3 linked regions of the Acetivibrio cellulolyticus CD2 genome follow. The protein of the gene in region 3 interacts with the protein of the main gene of each other region in a pairwise test. Links are inferred from orthologs where the notes say so. Each region holds a gene or a part of one and is shown on either strand. Other genes may lie near its edges.

Region 1 (4,100 bases), 180 kb from region 3 along the record:
TACATAACACCAATCATCAGGTGTTTTGGCTTTTTGGGCAATTTTTTTCACATAATTCTGAGCATAACTAGTCTTACCTGTTCCGGTAGATCCGCTCATAAAAATGTTATACCCTCTGGTCTTTATTTTTAGCCCAAATTGCAGGGCTTTTGTTGCTCTTTCCTGCCCGATAATATCCTCTAATGCATCAAGTTCAGAAGTATCATTAAACTTAAAGGAATTCGGGTCACATTCTTTCCTAAGCATCTTATAAGGTAAACCTTTTATTCGCGGCATAATGCTTCCCCCTTTGGCACTGCTTTTAAGCAATTTAAGTTTTTAAACCGTATTATCAAAATCTCAAGATCAAAATAAAGACATTAGCAGAACAAGAGTCTAAGACATTATATTCTACTAAAACTTAAGAAAATCCTTTTTTTATTGTGTATATTTGTGTCACATTTTAGCAGTTTTCAAATTAAATCATGCAGGCCTTATATTGCGTTTTCTTTCCACATTATCATTGCATCTTCCTTATTATCTGCATAGTATTCCTTCCGAAAGCCTTCAACTTTAAATCCGAATTTAGTATACAAGTTTTGTGCTGGAATATTACTCCGTCTGACTTCAAGAGTCAGCCTTGCAATATCTTCCTTTATTGACAGGTCAATCAAGTTCCTTACCAGCATAAAACCTACACCATTTCTTCTATACTCAGGATGAACTGCAACATTTGTTATATGCCCTTCATCGCAAACTTTCCATAAACCGGCATAACCAACCGTTTTCCCATCTATTTTAGCTATAATATATCTTGCAAACTTATTATTTGTGACTTCCTCAATAAAGGCTTGCTTTGACCATGGAATTGCAAAGCTAAGCTTCTCTACCACCATCACCTCATCAATTTCATCTGACGTTAAGCGAGATACTTCAATTTTATATAAGCTCATTATTTTTCACCTTTTCCGCAGAGTTTCTTTTCTAACTCTCTTTCCGCCTGAGATTTTCTCAAATAGAAGGGCACCAATTCAAAACTACTCTCCGTCTTCCCGTCCTTAGCCATCTTAAGTGCAATTTCTGCCACTGATGACGCTCTTTGAAGTCTCACGCTCAAAGGTGCAAACTCACAATTTCCGTCAAGTTCCGATATGAAGAAATCTTTATGTAAATCGATCGCATCTCCTGTAAATATTACTTTCCTGTTCTTTTCCTTTATAATTTGTACCAACTCGGATACAGGTACTCCTATATACTCTGTAATCCTCTCGATCTTATTATCCTTGGTTTCGTATAGTGCTGTAAACACCTGATTGTTTCTGGCATCCAAAATCGGACAAATAATCAAACTGCTTGTAACAACATTATATGCCAAAGCATCTAATGTTGGAACACCGATTACCGGTTTCGACGTTGCATAAGCCATAGCTTTTGCCGTTGTAACACCGATTCTTAATCCGGTAAAAGAGCCTGGACCTATTGACGCTGCGAAAACATCAATATCCGCAGGCTTAATCTCCAAATCAGTTAGTATTTCTTTAACCATGACCATAAGCTTTTGTGAATGTGTCTTCTTATTATTTAATGAATACTCACCTAAAAGCTTTTCGCCATCCATTAATGCAACTGCAGCAACTACTGTAGACGTATCAATAGCAAGTACTTTCATATTAAAAACCTCTCATAATATATCATTAATATTTCAGGTATTTCTTTATTTAGAGTTTTAATCTATCAATGTAACCTTCGTACTTTTCACCTTGAAAATCAATAGAAATCTCTCTTGTATCCACACCGGAGGCAAGATCCTTGCTTATTTTCACCCATATAAGGTCATCAGGCAGAATACCTTTTATCAATTCAGCCCACTCAATGACAACTACACCCTCACCATAAAGATATTCCTCAAAACCAATATCATACATCTCTTCCGGGTCAGAAATCCTGTAGACATCAAAATGGTAAAGCGGAACTTCTGTCTTGTATTCGTTCACAATGGTGAAAGTAGGACTGGTTATATAATCTTCTATACCAAGAGCACTGGCTATTCCATTGGTAAGTGCTGTTTTACCGGTGCCCAAATCACCGGTCAGGCATACTACATCACCTCTGTTTAAAATGCTTCCAAGCGCCCTGCCAACTTGCGTAGTTTCATCTGCAGAATAGGTTTTAATTTGTTTCATCGTCTTTCCTTTCATATACTACCCGTCCATTTATAATAGTAGTAACAACCCTTGTCTTAAGCTCCAACGGAGGTCCATCCATTATTATTACATCGGCATCCTTTCCAGGTTCAAGGCTACCAACCCTTTTATCAATCTCTGTCAGCTCTGCAGCATTGATTGTTATAGCTTTAATCGCATCTTCTTCATTCATACCCTCCCTTACTGCAAGTGCAGCAGAAAGAGACAGATATTGGATAGGAACACAGGGATGATCTGTCATAATTGCTGTCTTAACACCCGACTTTGCCAGTATACCCGGAGCTTTAACACTTAAGTTTCTAAGTTCTACCTTTGATCTGTCTGAAATCATCGGACCGACAATTACAGGAACTCCTTCCTCAACCAAAATTTCTTTAATAAGGTGTCCCTCAGTACAATGCTCTATAGTAATCCTTATATCAAACTCCTTGGCAATCCTTATTGCAGTAATTATATCATCTGCTCTATGGGCATGCGCCTTTACCGGAATTTCCTTATTGAGCACCTTCAGTAGGGCTTCAAATTTCATATCATACTCGGGCTTGTCCACATTTTCCTTATCATTGTTATATTCGTCAAGAAGCTCCTTATACTCTTTTGCCTTCAAAAGACTTTCCCTCAAGATTGCAGCCGTTGCCATACGTGTTGATGGAGCCTGTTTTCTTTCATTGTAAACTGTTTTTGGATTTTCGCCTAATGCAACCTTTATTGCAACAGGATCTTTGACTATCATTTCTTCTATACGTTTTCCATAAGTCTTTAATGCAACAAACTGCCCGCCTATTACATTTGCACTTCCCGGTCCCGTTACAACCGTAGTAACTCCGCTTTCTAAAGCTTCCCTAAAACATCTGTCAAGATGATATACGGCATCAATTGCGCGCAAATGGGGAGTTACAGGGTCTGTCATTTCATTTCCATCGTCCCCTTCAAATCCAATAGAATCCTCCCACATCCCTACATGACAGTGGGCATCAATAAATCCCGGAAGCACATATTTACCTTCAGCATCTATAATATCCAAATCCTTCATATTCTTAAAACTTTTCTTATTCCGGCCTACTTCAACTATTTTTCCCTCATCAATAAGAATGTATCCATTATCGTAATCAGTACCTGTCATTGTAAGTACCTTTCCGTTTCTTATAAGCAGCATATGACCTCCAACTAAACACAATTTATAGATTTATTATATTTATTATATTTTATTATAACGTTTCTATAATTACAATCAAAATCTCAAGGGCACTAAGCCAATTCCACTTTAGCACATTTGCTTTGCAGATTTCTTAAATCCTGGGTTCCAGGACACTTTATTGGCTACATTTACCGGTTAATATTTTAAAAGTTTTATACGAAAATCTAGCTATAGGTTTAAGTATAGGCTTCATAATTATGGGAGGTAGAAAATATATGAAAGGAAAGAAAAAAATTATTTTTCTTACTATTGTCTTTGTAATTGCAACACAGATGCTAATTGCAAATGCTGTAGGAATTAATATTGTCGATCTGGTAAGACAAAAAACGACTTCACTTGCAACTCAATCTGCACTCAACTCGAGTGACACACTCAAGCAGGCAAAACAGGAAACCCTGGAGGAAACCTCCGAATATGTTGATAATTATATAGGCGAAGTACAACAGACTCTGGATCAATATGCGAGCGCGGAAACTGAAGCTGCAAAGCTCAAGGTTAAACAAAAAGCTCAAGAAGTAAAAGATGCGCTTGAGGCTAGCAAAACTGAAGCAATAGAAAGTGGTAAAACCCAAATCAAGATCAAAATTGATAAAGATTTAAACGATACGCTCTCTGAATTAGATGACCAGTTATCAATTAAAATCCAAGAAAAGTTTGGTAATTAGGGGATTTGTCCGTTTAAATAATTTTAAGCTTCAGGTGGAGACCTATGCTCCTGC
Region 2 (4,072 bases), 610 kb from region 3 along the record:
TGATGCAAAGTGTGTAAACAACCCTTCAATAATTATTTTAGGCAGTTTACTTATTTTTACAACATTCTTTACTGCGCTGTAGCCAGGCATAAAACCTACCCTTGTCATTCCCGAATCTATTTTAATATGAATTTTTATATTTTTATCAAGCCTTACGGCAGCTTCAGATAGCGCCTCTGCCAGGTCGTGACTGAATACCGTCTGAGTAACATCATTTAAAATGATCTCTTCTGCCCTTCTAGGGTCTGTATAGCTAAGTATCAGTATCGGTACGTCAATGCCGTTTTTCCTTAACTGAATAGCCTCATCAAGCATGGAAACCGCCAATCGTGTAACCCCATTTTCAAGCAAGGTTTTAGCTACTTCCATTACACCATGCCCGTAAGCATCAGCTTTTACAACCCCCATTATTTCAGCCTTTTTGTCTGTTATTCTTCTTATCTCTTTTACATTATGGGCTATATTGTCAAGATTAACCTCTGCCCAAGCCCTGTTAAATTTGTAGTCCATTTCGACCCCTCGATCCATTATTTCAGTAAATTAGCTCACATTCTATTCTATCCGCAGCGGAACTCTTACTTGAAAATCTATTACCGCTGTGATATGTACTTTATAACATCTGCTCTGCTTATGATACCCACAAGCTTTTGATTATCAACAACAGGAATTCTGTTAATATCCTTTTCAATCATAAGTTCAGCAATCCGCTCAACTTCAGTGTCCGGTCCAATAGTTACCACCTTTTTTGTCATTATCTCTTCTGCTCTAGTTGCAACAAGTTTCCTGAGTTCTTCATTATATTGCTTTACACTTTTTAAAAATATCAGTCCTCCAAGAATTTCTACAACAGGAGGGAAATGAGGTTCAATGTCTTTATATAGCAAATCCTTTTCCGAAACCATTCCTATAACTTTACTGCTGTCATCCAAAACCGGTACTCCGCTGATATTCTTTTCAGATAATAAGTGGGCAATCTCTTCAACTGTAGTATCTTTCTTAATGGCAATTACATCTGTAGACATAATATCTCTAGCCTTCATTTTACACCACTCCTCTGTTTTTATATTAAATAAAGCAATTGCTTCCAACCGCAGCAAACCATTTCAACGATGCAGTTTCATCCCGCTACTCCATTAAGGCAATTGTAAAATTTTTATTTGGTTAGGAATTTCCCGAACCAGATCGCCCGCAATAAGGCCATGTTCACCTTTTTCTGCTGCAATATTATCCCCACAAGCTCCATGCAAATATACTCCTGCAATTGAAGCATCCAGAGGTTTTAGTCCCTGCCCAATGAGCCCGGCGATAATTCCTGTCAATACATCTCCACTTCCACCTGTAGACATTCCCGGATTACCTGTAGTATTTATATAGATTTCACCTTCAGGTGATGCAATGATAGTTCTTGAACCTTTTAGAACAGTGATTACACCCCATTCTTTTGAGAAATTTCTGGCAATATTAACTCTGTCCTTCTGGACCTCTTTAACACTTGTGCCTATTAATCTTGCCATCTCACCCGGATGAGGAGTCATAACTATCTGCGTTCTTATATCCTTTAGAACGGACAAATCTTTTGCTACCAGATTTATACCATCTGCATCAAGCACAATAGGTACTCTTGAACCTTTTATAATATTATATACCACATCTGCAATTTCATTCCCTGCTGAAAGACCAGGCCCCACTGCTGCAACATTTACATTATTGAGCTGCTCTAATATTCCTGAAATTGATTGCCTCGGAAGATAACCTTTATTCTCATCTTCAAAAGGTATTGTAACCGCCTCAACTAAAGCCCCAGCGTAAACAGGTACTAAAGATAACGGAGCTGCCAGATAAACAAGCCCTGCTCCTGATCTTAAGGCTGCTCCACCTGTAAGACACGCCGCTCCTGTCATTCCTCTAGATCCTGCTACAACAAGAATCTTTCCATAGGTACCTTTATTGCTGTCTCTTCGCCTTCTTGGTATTAATTGTGAAACAAACTCCATGTCAATTAAATGGCCTTTTATTTTGATGTTATCGACAGCTGCCTTAGGTATTCCTATATCTACAATTTTCAAATCTCCAACATAGTCACAACCCGGATGTATTAGCTGCCCAATCTTCGGGAACCCAAAAGTCACTGTTGTACAAGCCTTAATACATGAGCTTGATACTTTTCCGGTTTCTCCGTTCACTCCCGATGGAATATCTATAGCTATTACAGGAACATGGCAATCATTCACAAGCTCAATAACACACGCCATGATACCTTTAACCTCACCTTTTAGTCCCGTGCCCAATAATCCATCCACCACTATATCTGCCAATTCTACTCTCTTTTTAACCTCATCGATTTGCTCATCTCTTGTAACTTCATTTATTTCAATTCCCATTTTGACCAGTATATCGAGGTTGGTCTTTGCATCTCCGGTAATATCAACAAGCTTTGACAACACATATACACTTACACTGGCACCCATGTTAAACAGGTGTCGTGCAACTGCAAAAGCGTCTCCTCCGTTGTTACCCTTACCTGCAAGTATAATAACCTTTTTACTTGGCTCGTTTCGCTTCGCTGCACTGCTCGCCATGCAGCCTGGATCAGTGCCAAGGATTTTTGAAATCTCCCGGACAACCCCCAAGGCTGCATTCTCCATCAATACCATCCCCGGTATACCAAAGTCATTTATGGCAGTTTTGTCAATTTCCTTCATTTGGTCAGGTGTTACTGCTCTCATCATTTACCTCCAGACAGCTCTTTACAACGTATCTATTTAATATTTATAAAGGTGTATTTTATATGTTCATCGTTAGTTTTACTCATTTTCATTATCGGCATTATTCTCAGGCCTTAAAGTAGTAAAAGTTTCCCCAAAGTATTCCCTATCCAATTTTTCCAGCTCTTCTCCTCCTAGAAGGTCATGAAAATATGAATAAGTAGCAGTATCATCCTGGGATAAAAACTCCTTCTCTTCAGTATATTCTTTTAACTTTTGCCTGGTTACCTCAATTAAACCTTCCAGTTCCCTATATATTTTCTGGTTTTCGCGCATTTTAAAATAGACAGTATTCACTGTATGCTCAAGAAGCTCAAGATTAGTATCTCTGACTTTGTCAGGATTAATCTCAAGCCCCTCTTCTATTTCCTTCAATCTTTCATTGATATGCTTTATTTCTTGTTCACAATTGTGCATTTCAAGTTTTGCCTGTTCGTCATTTTTCTCAAACACATCCGGAGTGAGCTTTATAATTTTATCCATGCACTCTTTTTTTCTGTGCACCAGCTCTTTGGTTTCGGAAGTAAACCGTGAATCGTCCTTAATAAGCTCCCTAAGCTTTTTCTCACATTCTAATATTTCCTCTGTTTTAGGGGTGTTTTGAAAGAGCCCATTCCACCTTTCATCAAGAATGAGAAGATGTATATTGTTTTTTTTAAGCACCCTTCTATCAAACTTTTTCCGCTGATGCTGAACCTTCTTTTCAAAAAGCTTTTCAAGTGGATTAAACATAATACATCCCCCTCACCTGGCGCTTATCAACATTATACCTCTTTAATCCGTCATTAATGTTAAAAACGCACTGCACATGCTTGTGGTCTGCACTCCTTGGAAATTAATCCATGTCATTATCAGGTTATGGTTATCAATTTTCCGTAAGTTTGTTTTTCCTTATTCTTATAATGCTTAAAACCGATAAAACAATCGCTACATCAACCCAAAAGAACAACATAACTCTAGGATAATACCATATATACTCAACCGCTGCCATAGTAAGTATTCCTAAAAGTGATGATATACCTGCTATTAATACATTGGTAAAATATACATTTGATTTTTCCAAAACACTTGTAACTGAACTTTTAACTGTTCTAAACAAAAACCATACAAATGATAAAATCCCCATGATACCCATCTCAATCCATATCTGCATATACAACACATGGGTGTGAACTGGCACTTTAGATGTATAAAGCTTATATTTGCCTACAATATCCATAAACACATCAGTTCCCAATCCAACTCCCGTTAGTACATAATCCTTTAGCATAGGCCATGAAGTCTGAATAATCTTAACTCTATATTGA
Region 3 (4,099 bases):
CCCTGAATCCTTGAATTATTGTCATACGAACTAGCCCAAACCATTATAAACATCATTAGGACAATAAAGTAATACTTTAGCTTTGATGGAACATGACAAATACCCTAGAAAAAGATATAGATATCTTGATTTCCATATTCTATGTAAATAGCTTGCACTTTTAGTGTTGCAAACTATTTCTAGTAAATACTTAAGAAACTTATAAAAAGGTAGGGCTTAACCGATAACAAAGAAAGTAATTTTAATACAAAAATGCCTTATAGCTCATCAACAAAATAGTAATAAATTAATTTTTTCCTATTCAAAAATAATTGTTTACCACAAATAAAACAGATGCCGTTAAAGCATTGGATTTACTACATCGTAGCAGCAACAATCACAAACCAATTTAGCTACTTCTAGGCCTACTTTCGGACCAATAATTGTAAATTTTTCCGTAGATGCGGTTATTCTTGATACAATACAAAAAACCCTCGAAACACTGACCAATTAACGTTTCAAGGGTTCTATCACTGGAGCCCTCACCCGGAATCGGACCGGGGACCTCATCCTTACCATGGATGCGCTCTGCCGACTGAGCTATGAGGGCATATTAAATTTCGTGGAGCGGGTGATGGGAATCGAACCCACGCAGTCAGCTTGGGAAGCTGATATTCTACCATTGAATTACACCCGCCTGCAATTTCGAAGCAAAAAGAATTATACCACTAAAACAAAAAATAGTCTAGTGGTAATTTCTTGTTTTATACAAATTATTGCTTAGTTTCTTCCAAATATTTCTCCAGCTTACGTTTTACTCTCTGTAACGCATTGTCAATTGATTTTACATGCCTGTCCAATTCAATAGCTATTTCCTGATAGGATTTGCCTTCAAGATACAGCGCCAAAACCTCGCATTCCAATCCGCTCAAGATTTCACCCATTTTTTCCTCAATACCTGAAAATTCTTCCCTGTTAATTACCATTTCTTCAGGGTCGTTTATAGTGTCTTCACTGATAATATCCATAAGTGTACGATCGGATTCATCATCAAAAATTGGCTTGTTTAATGAGATATAAGAATTTAGAGGTATATGTTTCTGCCTTGTAGCTGTCTTTATCGCCGTAATAATCTGCCTTGTAATGCAAAGCTCGGCAAATGCACGGAATGAAGAAAGCTTGTCCTCTCTGAAATCTCTTATAGCTTTGTAAAGTCCGATCATACCTTCCTGAATGATGTCTTCTCTATCAGCTCCAATAAGGAAGTATGTTCTTGCCTTTGCGCGCACAAAACCTTTGTACTTATTTATCAAGTATTCGAGGGCCTTAAGATTGCCGGATTTTGTTTCATCAATTATTTCTTCATCAAGCATTGTACTAAAAGATCTAACTACCTCAACCTGTGCATTTGACTTCAAAATAATGCCCCCTCTTGTTATAATTTAATTACAAAAAATAGAGAAAAAATGCTATAAGAATAGAGGATAATATTTACCATGCCTTCAAGTCAAAAGTCACGAAAGTCAGTCGATAAGGCACGACTATGACAATTATATTCTAAAAAAAATGCAATGTCAAGTAATCTTTTAGAATACATTACTTGTCAAGCTCATCTTTTCAAGCTTTTTACCAATTCCGCATCAATATTGGACATTAAGTTCATGGTGTATCATTCTGACCCCACGAGTGTGTAGTACTATCCTCCGCTCCAAAAAATCAGATATTACAAACCTTATAACATGATCCTTTGAATATTCTCTATATAAATATCGGCAAATTGGTTTTTTTTCGTACATATAAATTGCAAATTCTCAAAATTTCTTTTTAACTTTACTTACAAATCGGCGGTTTTCCCTCACTTACCCCTTTGCTTCAGAATTTCATACATAACTATAGCTCCGGCTACAGCAGCATTGAGTGACGAAATCTGACCTTTCATAGGCAGATTCACAACAAAATCACATTTTTCGCTGACGAGTTTGCCCATTCCCTCTCCCTCACTACCTATTACCAATGCTATAGGCCCCTTCAAATCGATTTCATAGAAGGACTTTTCTCCGGATTGATCTGTTCCGACCACCCACAAATTCTGTTCTTTAAGATAATCAATCGTTTGAGCTATGTTGGTTACCCTGGCTACCGGTACATACTCTATAGCACCTGCTGATGCCTTTGATACAGCAGCAGTAAGGCCTATTGCTCTTCTTTTCGGTATAACCACGCCGTGGGCTCCAACTGCGTTTGCAGTCCTCAATATTGAACCTAAATTGTGAGGATCGGTTATTCCGTCCAGTATTATAATAAAAGGAGCTTCCCCTTTTGACTGCGCTATTTCCAAAATATCATCAACCTCAACGTAGTCCTTGACTGCTACAAAGGCAATTACTCCCTGATGTGAATGGGTTGTCGAGATTTTATCGAGGCTTACCCGGTCTGTTTCCTGTACGATAATTCCCTTTTCCCTTGCCAGAGCAATTATCTGCTTTATGGAGCCTTCCTTGTCGCCTTTTGATACAAGTATCTTATTTATAGTCCTGTCTGATTTTATAGCCTCAAGCACTGAGTTTCTTCCTTCAAGCTTGTCCAGGCCTTCATTCAGGTCCTCCATTTCTTTATTTTCTATCCTTGGAGGTCGTTCGTTAAATCTTTCTGGTCGTCCACTGGATCTTTCCGGCCGCTCATTGGATCTTTCTGGTCGTCCACCGGATCTTTCTGGTCGTTCATTGAATTTTTCTTTGCGTTCACCGAATCTTTCCGTGCGTTCACTGTTTTTTTGTGGTCTATCATTATAAAATTTTCTTTTGTTATCCGCCATTTTATTCAACTCTTTCTTTTATAGTATTACCAGTAATTTGCAGCACGCTATTCAAATGCTTTACAAATATACTTAGTCTGCTTGCATTCAGAATGATTAATAATTTTTCTCACCATTTCTATTCTTCTCAAAAATTTAGTCTTTTACATATTGTTTTTATAGATAAATGCTACCAACATTTATCTCATTATAACCAAATTGTAATAGCCGATATATAGCAAAAATTCAGAGTGCCATTAAATCTTGGGACATTTAGCCCCACTGGATTTCAGGACATTTGCTTCGCAAATTCCTTAAATCAGCCCTCTGAAATAGCCATCTTCAATACTTCCATCAAACGGTCGTTTTGCTTCCTTAAATACAGATACCCTATTAACGACTCAAAACCTGTAGCATATTTATATTCTGTCACATCAGCATTTTTTGGAATGGTGCCGGACTTGGCATTCCTTCCTCTTCTCACAATATCAAGCTCGTCCGGGTTTAATTTTTCCATTATTCTATGGATAATATCGGATTGCGCTTTAGCTTTTACAAAATTGATCGAACGCTTATGAAGTACATGTACAGGAATATTACCCTCGCTTACTAAAAGCGTACGTATAAAAACCTCATATACCGCATCACCTATATATGCCAGCACCAAAGGTGCCATATTGTTAATTTCACTTTCACGAAAGTCAAATTGACCTACAAACTTTTCAAACATATTCTCAATCATAATTTACATTCCTTGATCAAAGATTTCCATATATCGCAAATTATGATACGCCAATAGGTTAGGCATAATTTGCATACAATAATTTGTATTATATACTACACATTTTAACAAGTAAATATTATTGTACTCATAAACCAATATTTAATAACAAAATGAATACAGAATAGATCCTGCCGGAAAATTTATGCCCCCCGTCTTTAAATAAAGCACGAGGGGCATAAGGATAAAAATCATTAAACTCTTTTCCACTTAACTCCCTGCGGAGTGTCTTCAAGTACTATTCCCATATCTTTTAACTTATCCCTTATTTCATCGGAAAGCTTCCAGTTCTTTTCCTTTCTGGCCTGTTGTCTCTGGCTGATAAGAGCTTCAACCTCGCTGTCAAGATTGTTCTCCTTCTGCTTTTGGCCTATACCCAAAACTCCTCCCAGTTCTCTTATCAATGAATGGGAAAAATCAATTATTTCCTTGGAAGAGTTTGAGCTTGCAGTGATATTGGAGTTTACCTCTTTTACTATATCAAATATTGCTGCAATGGCATCTGCAGTGTTCAGGTCATCATCCATACCTTCAATAAACTTGCC

What was found. The genes of interacting proteins can lie anywhere in the genome.
Region 1: the proteins of rlmB (region 3) and tsaE interact in binary tests that used the Escherichia coli proteins (3 or more experiments, as listed by UniProt). The link is inferred for Acetivibrio cellulolyticus CD2 from one-to-one orthologs.
Region 2: the proteins of rlmB (region 3) and ACECE_RS0207115 interact in binary tests that used the Escherichia coli proteins (3 or more experiments, as listed by UniProt). The link is inferred for Acetivibrio cellulolyticus CD2 from one-to-one orthologs.

What each region holds. Positions count from the first base shown.
Region 1 is NZ_JH556653.1:1,578,800-1,582,899, forward strand. Bases 431-3,428 are described here. They hold tsaE (tRNA (adenosine(37)-N6)-threonylcarbamoyltransferase complex ATPase subunit type 1 TsaE), read right to left. Parts: upstream 2,163-3,428; coding sequence 1,698-2,162; downstream 431-1,697. Other genes in these bases: rimI (ribosomal protein S18-alanine N-acetyltransferase), read right to left, coding at 474-932; tsaB (tRNA (adenosine(37)-N6)-threonylcarbamoyltransferase complex dimerization subunit type 1 TsaB), read right to left, coding at 932-1,648; ACECE_RS0208920 (amidohydrolase), read right to left, coding at 2,149-3,339. Outside these bases: ACECE_RS0208900 (Lon protease family protein), read right to left, coding at 1-276; ACECE_RS0208925 (hypothetical protein), read left to right, coding at 3,597-4,046. UniProt on the Escherichia coli protein: Required for the formation of a threonylcarbamoyl group on adenosine at position 37 (t(6)A37) in tRNAs that read codons beginning with adenine.
Region 2 is NZ_JH556653.1:1,144,301-1,148,372, forward strand. Bases 431-3,400 are described here. They hold ACECE_RS0207115 (bifunctional ADP-dependent NAD(P)H-hydrate dehydratase/NAD(P)H-hydrate epimerase), read right to left. Parts: upstream 2,727-3,400; coding sequence 1,134-2,726; downstream 431-1,133. Other genes in these bases: alr (alanine racemase), read right to left, coding at 431-510; ACECE_RS0207110 (CBS domain-containing protein), read right to left, coding at 591-1,040; ACECE_RS0207120 (hypothetical protein), read right to left, coding at 2,805-3,400. Also shown: more of alr, read right to left, coding at 1-430; more of ACECE_RS0207120, read right to left, coding at 3,401-3,497; ACECE_RS0207125 (O-antigen ligase family protein), read right to left, coding at 3,631-4,072. UniProt on the Escherichia coli protein: Bifunctional enzyme that catalyzes the epimerization of the S- and R-forms of NAD(P)HX and the dehydration of the S-form of NAD(P)HX at the expense of ADP, which is converted to AMP.
Region 3 is NZ_JH556653.1:1,753,605-1,757,703, forward strand. Bases 712-3,708 are described here. They hold rlmB (23S rRNA (guanosine(2251)-2'-O)-methyltransferase RlmB), read right to left. Parts: upstream 2,588-3,708; coding sequence 1,835-2,587; downstream 712-1,834. Other genes in these bases: sigH (RNA polymerase sporulation sigma factor SigH), read right to left, coding at 753-1,397; ACECE_RS0209765 (Mini-ribonuclease 3), read right to left, coding at 3,093-3,515. In the rest of the region: cysS (cysteine--tRNA ligase), read right to left, coding at 3,749-4,099. UniProt on the Escherichia coli protein: Specifically methylates the ribose of guanosine 2251 in 23S rRNA.